Linked DNA regions of Flexistipes sp.. The protein of the gene in region 1 binds, or shares a complex with, the protein of each later gene. Links are inferred from orthologs where the notes say so. Each region holds a gene or a part of one and is shown on either strand. Other genes may lie near its edges.

Region 1 (5,868 bases):
CCCTATAGGTATATTGGCAGCACTTTATCAGAAAGTATATAAAATAGTTACGCCAATTCTGGATTTTATGCAGACACTGCCTGCTTTTGTATATCTTATTCCCGCTATTTCTTTTTTCGGTCTGGGGAAAGTACCTGCGATATTTGCTACAGTTATTTTCTCCATTCCTCCTACGATACGTTTAACAGCTCTTGGAATCCGTCAGGTTCCGAAAGATCTCGTTGAATGTTCGGAAGCTTTTGGTTCCAATAAGAAGCAGCGTTTGGTTCAATTGCAGCTTCCTATTGCCAAATCGACAATAATGGCAGGGGTCAACCAGACGATTATGCTCGCTCTTTCAATGGTTGTTATTGCAGCTATGATTGGTGCAGCCGGACTTGGTGGCGAAGTTTGGCGTGGTATACAGAGACTTTGGGTAGGCAGAAGTTTTGAAGCCGGTATAGGTATTGTTATTATCGCTATAATACTTGATCGTATCACACAAAGTGTGGCGAAATAGAAGCACAAAAATAAAAAGGAGGTCAAAATGAAAAAATTGACTAAAATTATTGCTGTAATGCTGACAATGTTAATTTTGTCTGCAACTGCAGTTATGGCTAAGCAAGAGAAAGTTACCATTCCTTATGTGGAATGGGCAAGGTGTGTGGCAATTACACATGTTGCAGGTGGTATCCTTGAAGACTTAGGATATGATGTTCAGCTCAGATCCGTTGCAAACGCTGCAATGTGGGCATCAGTAAATACTGGCGATTCCGATGCACTTATGTGTGCCTGGCTACCTCTCACTCATGGTGACCTTTATAAGAAATACCAGGATGGCATTGAGAATGCCCAGACAAACTATGAGGGAGCAGTTACAGGTCTTGTAGTACCTTCCTATGTTAAAGCTGACAGTATTTCAGAACTTGCAGATTATAAAGAGAAGTTCAACGGTGAAATCATAGGTATTGATCCCGGTGCAGGTATGTCCAAGGCGATTGACAAGGCTATTAAAAATGATACATCAAATCTCGGCGAGTTTAGGTATGTGACCGGCAGTGGTGCTATTATGATGGCAAGCCTTGACAGAGCAATCAAAAATAACGAATGGATCGTTGTTCCTCTTTGGAAACCTCATTGGGCATTCGGTGCTTATGATCTGAAAGTTCTGAAAGATAAAAACGGTATTTTCAGTGAATCTGAAACAATTGACACCATTGTACGTAAAGATTTGAAAGAGGATGACAAGCTTCTGTACAGTTTTTTCAGCAACTTTGACTGGACAAAGTTAGATCTCAGTCCTGTTTTACTTGATAACAAGAACCAGATGGCTCCTTCAAAGAGTGCCGAGAAATTTATCGAGAATAACAAAGAGAAGATCAACAAGCTGTTAGAACCTGTTAAAGAAGCAGCTAAGTAAGTAATGTTAATCCTGCCACTAACTTTTAGTGGCAGGATTTTTCATTTCTGTAATACCTACCACATTATACAAACAAATAACTTATATAACCTATAAAACATCTATGAACCTTATAACCTTACTACCACACACATAAAACTGTAGATTATAAGCAGAGACGCAGAAATTATTAGCATATAGATGGAGACCTCTCCGCTTCGGTCGAGGTGACAATTTTTTGCACAACATCCGCGTTGTGCGGCTAAATAGAATGTAAACATAAGGCATTCTTTCGAGCGCACACTTAAAGCGTTTAGTGCGCGGTTATCACCTCAACTATCTCTCCATCTCCCTATCTCATAAGTCTTACTTTTGCAAAAGCGGGTGATGACATTTGTAGTTAATGCTTCCATTTATCTCAGGTTTTTTGGTTTCACATATATTTGTCATATGATTGCATCTGTCGTGAAATACGCATCTGTTATCATCTTCAGCGGTATTGGATTTAATTGTGCCCGGAATGGAAAAAAGGAAATCTTCTTTTTTGTTAATATCAGGGATGCAGCTTTTCAGAGCATAGGTATACGGATGCCTTATTATATTTGATTTAAGATCAGAAGCACTTATCTTTTCCATTAACTCGCCGGCATATAAAATTAAAATGTTGTCACATATTGTCTGTAGCAGAGACAGATCATGGGAGATGAATATAATTGAGATTGATTTTTGTTTATTCAGTTTAAGCAGTAAATCTATTATCTGAGCCTGAATTGTAACATCCAGAGCAGTTGTGGGTTCGTCTGCAATAAGAATTTCGGGATTTGTTGAAAGGGCGAGTGCTATCATAACTCTTTGGTTCATTCCGCCGCTTAAATTATGCGGATAACTTTTCATGCGTTCCTCAGGATGATCTATTTCAACTTCCGAAAGCAGTTTGACAGCCTCTTTTTCAGCTTCTTTCTTATTCATACCCTTATTAAATGTTATAAGAGTTTCAATAAGTTGGTAACCTACTGTAAATACCGGATTTAGTGAAGCGGAAGGGTTCTGGAATATCATTGAGAAAAAGCGGCCGCGATACTTTTTCAAATGGGAAAGACTGGAATATTTTTCACCTTTTATACTGATTGTGCCGTCTGTTTTTATGAGAGGCTCCTTTATCAGCCCCATCAATGTTTTTGAAAGGACTGTCTTTCCCGAGCCTGATTCTCCTGCAATTCCAAGGATCTCACCTTTTTTAAGTTCCAGTGAAATATCTCTTAAGATATAAGTTCTTGGTTGGGAATGCTTTAGTTCTACAAAGAGGTTATTTGCCTGAATCATGTGAAAATAATATTTGAAAAATTTTACTTTGTCTATAAAATTATATTAAAGAGCTTTGAGTAATTTAAAAAACAAAAAATAAGACCTTTGAATAATTTGTTTTTCCATGTTTTAGGAAGTGGGACTTTAGTCCCGCAGGCCTGTGAATACTGAATTTCAAAAGAACGCTTGCCCGGCTAAAGCCGCGCTTCCTGAGTTATTCAAAGGTCTTAAAATAATATTCGGTGATTTTTATATTATATGCAAAAATTAATTTTTTTAAACGACTGGTTCTTTAATGAAAAACTGCTGTACGATAGTTTTGAGCCGTTGACAAACCGTTTTGATGTGGAAATATCTAAATCTTCTGATTTCTTGAATATAGGAGAAAATGATATTATTGCAGGGTGGGGCAGCGGTTGCCTGGATATCCTGGAAGCTATGAATAAAAGCGACTTGAATAATATTAAAATTTTAATTTCACCATACCTCGATTACGATTATTTTGTTTACAACAGCAGCGATAAATCAGGTGAATTTGAAGCGACGTATCGAAAAAAAACAGGTATACTGGAAGATGAATATATTGATACTGAGAGGGACATAACCAAAAATCGCGGCAAAGTTGTATATCCTGATAAAAATCGATGGTTCACAAATACATACGTTTTTATCGGGGATTCTGACCGTCTTGTGCTTTTTAAGTACCATCTGTATTTTGCAGAAATGTATAACGGATGCTCTTTTCACCTTATTGAAAACGCTGGGTTTGCCCCTTTTTACAAAAGTGGTGATTTCCTGGATATTCTGGAGGCTAATGCACCCTTATGACAAGATCAGAAGGTTTGCTGGAAGAAATTTTGGAAAGGGTGGATATTGCTGAGTATATTTCCCAATTTGTCGATTTGAAGAAAACGGGCAGCAGCTTTAAAGGGTTATGCCCTTTTCATGATGAAAGAACCCCTTCATTCTCTGTAACACCTGAGAAAAAACTTTACCACTGTTTTGGATGCGGTGCAGCCGGCAATGTCGTTGGATTTGCAATGAAATATCATAACCTGGATTTTGTGGATGCAATGAAAATGCTGTGTGAGCGTTACAATATCGTATTCGAGCAGCGAGAGCGCCCGAGACATTACAATGAGATACTTGAAATTCATAAAGAGCTTCTTGTCCGTTCCAAGCAGGATTTAATCGGTAATACCGGCAGGCATGCTTTGGAGTATATGCTGAAAAGAGGTTTTGACAGGCAGATACTGGATGAGTTTGATATCGGTTTTTTCCCGGAAAATTTTGACATATCGTTTTTAAGGAAAAAATATTCCAAAAATTCACTTGCAGCTACAGGTCTTTTTTACGAATATTCCGGGCGGTTGAAATTTAAGTTTGCTGGCCGGCTGAGTTTCCCCATTAAAGATACTATGGGGAATGTTATTGCCTTCAGCGGACGGTCACTGAAAGATGATGTGAAACCGAAATATATAAATTCGCCCACGACAGATGTTTTTGAAAAACGCAAATTTCTCTACAACATGGACGGTGCTAAATCTAAGATGAAAGAGGAAAAAACGGGAATTGTTGTAGAAGGTTATATCGACGTAATGCGGTGCAGTCAGGCAGGTATCAAAAATACCGTTTCTCCTATGGGAACATCCTTTACTAAAGAGCAGGCAGCGCTTCTTAAACGTTACTGCGATGATGTCATACTCGTGTTTGACGGAGATTTTGCAGGAAAAAAAGCAGCTTACAGATCACTGGAAACGTTTATAGATATAAATTTTTTCCCACAGGTTGTTTTTCTGCCGGAGGAGGATGATCCTGATTCTTTGATAAAAGAAAAAGGTGTTTCTGCTTTTTTGGAAAAGCTTGAAAGCAGAAAAGATTTGTTTGTCACTTATATAAACAATTTGTCAAAGTATGCAGATTCATACCAGAAAAAGCTCAAAATCATAGAAAGGATTAAATCACTCCTGATCAAAGTTAAAAACCCGTATTTAAAAGATGAGTATTTTGCCCAGACAGCAAAGATTTTTGGTTTAAATGAAGAAACTTTACGCAAAGATATTGAATTTTCTTCACATAAGAATACTTTTAATACAATTGAAAAAAGAGGTGGTAAATTAAATTATTTTTGTGAGGAAAATTTTCTCGCCTCCTTATTTAGTCTTTCAGAAGATGTTATCGATTCTTTGTTGGAAGATATGAATGAAGAATATTTCAGTGATGAAAATTTTAGAAAGATTTATAAAAAAATTATTGATGTTTTGAAAAATGGTGATATTATGCATGTTCTGCTCAATGATGAAGAGATAGGGGAGATTGCCTCGAACATCTTAATCACGGACTTTGGGGATGAAGATCCTTATGCCGTGGCTCTTAAAAACAAAAATAAGTTAAGGTTTAATTATCTGGAAAGGATGAAAAAAATTAAAATCAATGAACTTAGTCAGTTCAAAAACGATCCTGTTAAATCTGAAGAAATACTTGAAAAACTCAATAAAATATTAACCGAAATTAAAGAACTCAGATCGTCAGTTTTGGAGGTTTAAACGTCTATGCCTAAGAAAATAAAAATACCCGAAGTTAAGCAACTCATCTCCATGGGCAAAGAGAAAGGCTTTGTTACCTTTGATGAGATAAACGAACTGTTGTCCGAAGATATTATTTCTACGGAACTTATTGATGATGTTTTGATGCTTCTTGCTCAATTAAAAATCGATGTTCTTGACAATAACAACAAGAAAAACTCATTACTGTCTCACAGCAATATTGAAGAAGAAAGCTCTGAAAGCGGTGAGGAAGAAGTGAGTGTTGAAGCAGCTATCAGTACCGATGATCCTGTGAGGCTTTATCTGCGTGAAATGGGTAACATACCCCTTTTAAGCAGAGAAGAAGAAATAGATGTGGCTAAAGAAATAGAAGAGGGGCAGCGAAAGGTTATTAAAAGTGTACTTTCTTTTCCCACAACGGCCAAGCAGATTATGGAAATAGCTGAAAATATAAAAATGGGCGAGATGAAATTAAAGGACATTATTGATGTGGATGATGATCTGGACACTGAATCTGATGAAATCGTCGATTATGAAGAGCTTGATGAAGAAGAAATTAAAGTATTAAAAGATGAAAGGGAAATCAAAATAAAAGAGGATTTCCTGGGTGTCCTGGAAGATATTGTTGCACAGCTCAAA
Region 2 (5,799 bases), on another replicon or contig:
TTAAAGAACGCCTTGAAGCTGATTTTTCGTATAGTGTGAAAGATTTGGGTCGTTTCAGGGTTAATGCCTATCTTCAGAGGGGGAGCGTTGTTTTGGTAATGAGGTCGATCCCCAGAAATATCCCCTCTATTGAAGAGCTCAATCTGCCTGAGGTTCTCAAGAACGTGGCAATGCAGCAAAGGGGACTGGTTCTTGTTACAGGAACGACCGGTACAGGTAAATCAACAACTTTGGCTTCCATGATAAAATACATTAATACAGAAAGAGAAGTTAATGTGATAACTATTGAAGACCCAATTGAATTCCTGCACAGAGACAATAAATCGATAATATCCCAACGGGAAATAGGTACGGATACTTTGAATTTTCCTGATGCCTTGAAATATTCCCTCAGACAGGATCCGGATGTGATACTGGTTGGTGAGATGAGAGATGTGGAAACTATCGAGACTGCACTTCTTGCTGCTGAAACGGGACACCTTGTAATGTCCACCCTGCATACTCTGGATGCTCCTGAGACGATTAACAGGATTATTACCGTATTTCCTCCCTATCATCAGAGACAGGTTAGGATGCAGCTGGCCTCTATTCTTAAGGCGGTTATTTCAATGCGCTTGGTTCCAAAGGCCGATGGAAAAGGAAGAGTTCCGGCGGTGGAAGTGATGGTAAACACACCGACGATTAAAGACTGTATAATCGATAAAGAAAAAATGAGTCAGATCGGCGATTTTATGGAATCAGGCAAAAGTATGTACGGTTCTCAAAGTTTTGATCAGTCTCTGTACTCACTTTACCAAAAAGGGTTGGTTACTTATGATGAGGCTGTTAAATGGGCCACCCGCCCCGATGACTTTACTCTCAGAGTTAAAGGGATAACAACAACATCCGATGCAAAATGGCAGGATAATAATGGGGAGCAGACAGAATAAAACTCCCGAAAGTTATGTTTATGGTATATTAGCTAAGAAAGATTTTACCGAGGGAGAGATAGCTTACAGACTTAAACGCAGATTCGACTTGTCCGAGAGTGAAGTGAGTGCAATTCTGGATAAGCTGAAACGGTTCAATTTTATTGATGATGAACGGTTTGTGAAACTTTTTACACTGACAAAGCTAAGGCAGGGGTACGGCCCCTATTACATTTGCAGAAAGCTTTCGGAAAAAATGGTTGATATCTCCGTGGAAGATGTGGAAGAAATTGCTTTTAAAGAAAATTTGGAAATTGAGCAGATAGCTGTTGACGTTTGCAGAAATAAGGTTAGAAATATTACGAACAAAAGCGGGAAAATATCAGAAAATACCCCTTCTGCTATCAGTGTTTATAAAAAATGCTTTGACTTTTTGGTCAGAAGAGGTTTTGATATTGAACTTTCAAGAAGAATAGCAAAGGAGGAGTCAAAATATGAAGGTGATTTTTCTTAAAGATGTTAAAGGAACAGCTCATGAAGGTGATGTCAAAGAGGTTAAAGACGGCTATGCCCGTAATTACCTTATGCCTAAAGGTCTTGTTGCACCGGCTACAGAAGCCAATTTGAAAAAACTTGAGAGCAGGAAAGATAAAATTAAAGCAAAGGAAGAGACAAAACTTTCTGTGGCAAAAGAAAAAGCCGAAAAACTAAGCAGTCTGGAGATAAACCTGACAATGAAAGCAGGGGAGAAAGGAAGGCTTTTCGGTGCAGTCACTTCACAGGATATAGCTGATGCTATCAGTGAGAAAGGCATAGATGTGGATAAAAAGGATATTGAACTTAAAAATCCTATCAAGGAAATCGGAGAACATACTGTTACAATCGGTCTTTACAAGGAAGCCAAGGCTGATGTAAAAGTTAATATCAAAGCTGAAGAATAGACAGGCAGGTGTAATGGCTAACGGTTATACTAAAAATTACAGAAACAATACGGCTTATTCTGACAATAACAGCCCCGCCATCAAGAAGCCACCTTATAGCATGGAGGCCGAACAGGCTGTACTTGCTTCTATACTTATTGACGATAAGGCGCTTGATAAAATTGTGCATCTTCTGGGGGTCAGTGATTTTTATTACCCCCCTCATAAAATAATTTTTAAAGAACTTATGGAGCTTGCCCATAATAATAAGCCGCTGGATATTGTAACCCTCGTTAGTTCCCTCAATGACAAAGAGCTTACAGAAAAAGCAGGCGGGGTGGATTATATTTCTGAGCTGGTGAATATTATACCCAATTCGGCCAATATTGTTCATTACGCCAATATGGTAAAAGACAAAGCGCTGTTGCGGGCGTTAATCGAGTTTAGCTCAGATATTGCCGAGAAGTCCTATTCATATACCGGTGAAATCAGCAGTTTAGTTGACGAAGCTGAGAAGCATATTTTCAGTCTGGCTGAATTCAAACTTAAGAATGAAGTTCAGCCGATAGGTGTGGTAATAAAGGATACTTTTGAAATTTTAGAAAGTCTTTACGGCAGGAACGAACAGATTACCGGAATACCAACCGGATTTATGGATCTGGACAGGTTAACAAACGGTCTTCAGAAGTCTGACCTTATTATCGTAGCCGGCAGACCCGGTATGGGCAAGACTGCTTTCGCAATGAATCTCGCCCTGAACACCTGCAGCAAGTATGACAGATCGGCAGCTGTTTTTTCTTTGGAGATGTCTTCCGGACAGCTCGTGCAAAGGCTTTTGTCTTCTGAAGCGAAAATAGAGTCTACAAAGCTGCGTAACGGAAGGCTGAACAATGATGAATGGCAGAGACTTGCCAGTGTTGGTTCGGAGTTGAATGATTTGAACCTGTTCCTTGATGACACACCTGCTATTTCATCTATGGAGCTTAGAGCGAAATGCAGAAGGCTTAAGAGGGAATATGATCTGGATGTGGTTATAGTTGATTATCTTCAGCTTATGTCAGGCAGCAGAGCTGAAAGCAGGGAGCAGCAAATTTCAGAAATCTCGAGGGCGCTGAAAGCCCTTGCAAAAGAGCTGAACATTCCGGTCATAGCACTTTCCCAGCTTAACAGGGGTGTTGAAAACAGAACGGATAAAAGACCTGTTCCCTCTGACCTGAGAGAGTCCGGGGCTATTGAACAGGATGCAGACCTTATTATGTTTTTATATCGTGACGAGGTGTATCATCAGGATACAAAGCTTCCCGGAGTTGCCGAACTTATTGTGGCCAAGCATAGAAACGGCCCTACTGATACTATAAAGCTTGCTTTCCTTGAAGAGTACACCCGCTTTGAAAATGCTGAATTATAAACGGCTTAGGCCGGTCTATTATGAGTGTTCGGGTGTATGTTTTTTTTAACACCATGTTGTTTATGTATTACATAAATGTATAATGTTTTTGTTTTTTTATAAATCATAAGATGATATTTGCAATAAGACAGTTTTAGAAAAACTTTATGAAATTTCTTGTAATGGCTGTGTTTAAAGCTTTTGAAAGTTTGAATTGTGAAATAAGTGTTTGCAAAATACTTTATAATCGGATAATATTATAATATATGTTTTTTGGAATGTTTTTTGCTACAATGTTTTGAAGACACAATTGGAGTAAGTATGTATCAAACAACTTTAAATAGAGAGATTTCATTCTCCGGGACGGGATTGCACAGCGGCAGCTATATAGATGTGAATATTAAGCCCGCCCACCCGGACACAGGGATACAGTTTATAAGGAATGATGTTGACAATAGTCAATTAACGAAGGTTTCACCTTTTGATGTTTATTCCACACAACTGGCCACTTCTATTAAATGCGGCGGAGCTTCAATCAGCACTATAGAACATCTTATGGCGGCTTTGTACGGATTGGGTATAGATAATGCGGTTGTGGAAGTAAATGCAGGGGAGATTCCAATCCTTGACGGCAGTGCAGCGCCTTTTGTCGATATACTTTCCCAGGCAGGGGTTAAGGTGTTGGGCAAAAAACGAAAGTACCTTAAATTCAAAAAGCGTATACGAGTTGAATGGGGAGACAAGTGGGTTGAGCTTATTCCTTCCAGATTTCTAAAATTTACATGCCATATAGATTTTGACAACAAGCACGTAAGGGAGCAAAAAGCTTTCTTTAATGTTAGCCCACAAGTTTTTAAGAATGAAATAGCCAAAGCAAGAACATTCGGTTTTAAAGAAGAGGTGGAAAGCCTCTGGCAGATGGGACTGGCCCGCGGCGGTTCTCTCGACAATGCAGTTGTAGTGGGTGATGAGGGAGTAATCAACAGTGAGGGGCTGAGATTCGAGGATGAATTTGTCAGGCACAAGACTTTGGACCTTATTGGAGATGTATCGCTGCTTGGATACAGGTTTTACGGGCATGTGCGCGCTTATAAATCCGGACATCAGCTGAACAACCTTCTGGCAAGAACACTTTTGGAATCAACTGCCTACTACACAGTAACTGAAATAGAAGAAGATTATAAGCAAGCTGGTTATGAAAGTATAGTTCTGGAACCTCAGGGAGCTGTTTAAAGGGATAATATCCCTTTAAACAGCATGTTTCACCAATTTCTTTTTACAAATTATTATTTCTACTGAAGTCACCTCATTTTTCGCAGTGCAAATATTTTTCAATGTAATTTGCACGCATTTCGCAGCCGAAACTCGAAACTACTGCCGCTAACCGTCTACTAGCACCAGCCTTTCAGGCTGGTAAAAATGTTGTATACACAAATTGATTGACTTCGTCAATTTTAGCTATTTACATAGCTGCTAATCGGTCTTTGACCGATGCCAGTGGAACACATTCGACATCGGCTGCTTCATTTGTGCAAATTACATTGAAATCAGTGTCATGTTAGCTAAGTATATGTAAAACAATACTTTTATATAATTTTTGGGGTGATGCCAGATTATTTTTAATAATATCACCGTTTTTTTGCTATTTTTCACTTCCACAACACTTTTCATAATTCAGGAAAAACTGCTCTTGTTGGCAACCTCCCATTTTTTTAGAGCTATGACAATACTCAGATATTGTTAGTACATAGATAGAGATCCCTCGGCTTCGCTCGCCCTGTTAAATATCAGCTTCGCTGATTGCCTACGGCATTTAACGGGGCGAGGGATGACATAAATTGTTGTCTAACATCCGCCTTGGGCGGATAAATAGAATGTAAACATATTTACCAGTCTAAAAGACTGGTGCTAGCCGCAGGCATTCTTTCGAGCAAAGTGAGAAATCTTAACCATATGAAACGACATAACGAATAAATATACAACTGTGCTTAATATTGGGATATCTTCATGAGTGAAAGTCCAAATATTAAGATAAAGTATTGTCAAATAGCACAAGTACAAAAATTTTGGAAGGACGCCAATGCTCTTGTTGTTGACTTGGTATGGAGGATATTTTATCCTGCTTCTTCATTCATACAAAAATGATTTTTAATTTAAGGAGAATACATTGCCAATAATCGGATATTTTATTATTTTAACTCTCATTGCAGCAGAAATTTACGAATTTATTGTGGATAAGATTAATGACAGATATATTGAAAAAGTTGCCGAAAATCCCCCTGCAAGAGCTTTAAGGGTATATTCATCTGAAGAATTGAAAAAAAGTGGTGAATATCATAAAGACAAAAGCCGGATTGGTCATTACGAAAGTTTGGTTCACGGTATTATTTTTTTCGCTCTTTTGTTATTTGGGGTTTTTCAATGGTTTTCGGCAGAGATTTTTTTTACTTATAACAGTGAATATTTGAGGGCATTAATCTTTTTTACTTTCTATCAGCTGCTTTTTGCTCTCATAGGCCTGCCTTTTGATATTTATGAAACATTTGTTATAGAGAAGAAATATGAATTTAACAAGACGACCCCT

Evidence for each region. The genes of interacting proteins can lie anywhere in the genome.
Region 2: the proteins of dnaG (region 1) and dnaB are in contact, whole or in part, in a crystal structure (PDB 2R6A), measured with the Geobacillus stearothermophilus proteins. The link is inferred for Flexistipes sp. from one-to-one orthologs. Residues at the interface, in WP_049624496.1 of Geobacillus stearothermophilus: Lys456, Leu457, Leu458, Pro459, Ala460, Asn463, Ala464, Leu467, Leu535, Leu536, Ile537, Ala538, Gln544, Glu545, Asp548, Tyr549, His552; in WP_033016901.1 of Geobacillus stearothermophilus: Ser13, Glu15, Ala16, Gln18, Glu91, Leu92, Asp94, Ala95, Val96, Pro97, Thr98, Ala99, Ala100, Asn101, Tyr104, Tyr105, Ile108.

The regions. Positions count from the first base shown.
Region 1 is NZ_JAXKVW010000004.1:48,853-54,720, forward strand. What follows is about bases 2,869-5,868. They hold dnaG (DNA primase), read left to right. Parts: upstream 2,869-3,507; coding sequence 3,508-5,229; downstream 5,230-5,868. Other genes in these bases: UMU13_RS04385 (hypothetical protein), read left to right, coding at 2,942-3,511; rpoD (RNA polymerase sigma factor RpoD), read left to right, coding at 5,281-5,868. Also shown: UMU13_RS04370 (ABC transporter permease), read left to right, coding at 1-499; UMU13_RS04375 (glycine betaine ABC transporter substrate-binding protein), read left to right, coding at 527-1,399; UMU13_RS04380 (ABC transporter ATP-binding protein), read right to left, coding at 1,745-2,701. UniProt on the Escherichia coli protein: RNA polymerase that catalyzes the synthesis of short RNA molecules used as primers for DNA polymerase during DNA replication.
Region 2 is NZ_JAXKVW010000001.1:171,279-177,077, reverse strand. Bases 1,119-4,049 are described here. They hold dnaB (replicative DNA helicase), read left to right. Parts: upstream 1,119-1,862; coding sequence 1,863-3,236; downstream 3,237-4,049. Other genes in these bases: lpxC (UDP-3-O-acyl-N-acetylglucosamine deacetylase), read left to right, coding at 3,537-4,049; rplI (50S ribosomal protein L9), read left to right, coding at 1,403-1,849; UMU13_RS00760 (regulatory protein RecX), read left to right, coding at 1,119-1,422. In the rest of the region: UMU13_RS00765 (type IV pilus twitching motility protein PilT), read left to right, coding at 1-929; more of UMU13_RS00760, read left to right, coding at 910-1,118; more of lpxC, read left to right, coding at 4,050-4,448; UMU13_RS00740 (M48 family metallopeptidase), read left to right, coding at 5,383-5,799. UniProt on the Escherichia coli protein: The main replicative DNA helicase, it participates in initiation and elongation during chromosome replication. Travels ahead of the DNA replisome, separating dsDNA into templates for DNA synthesis.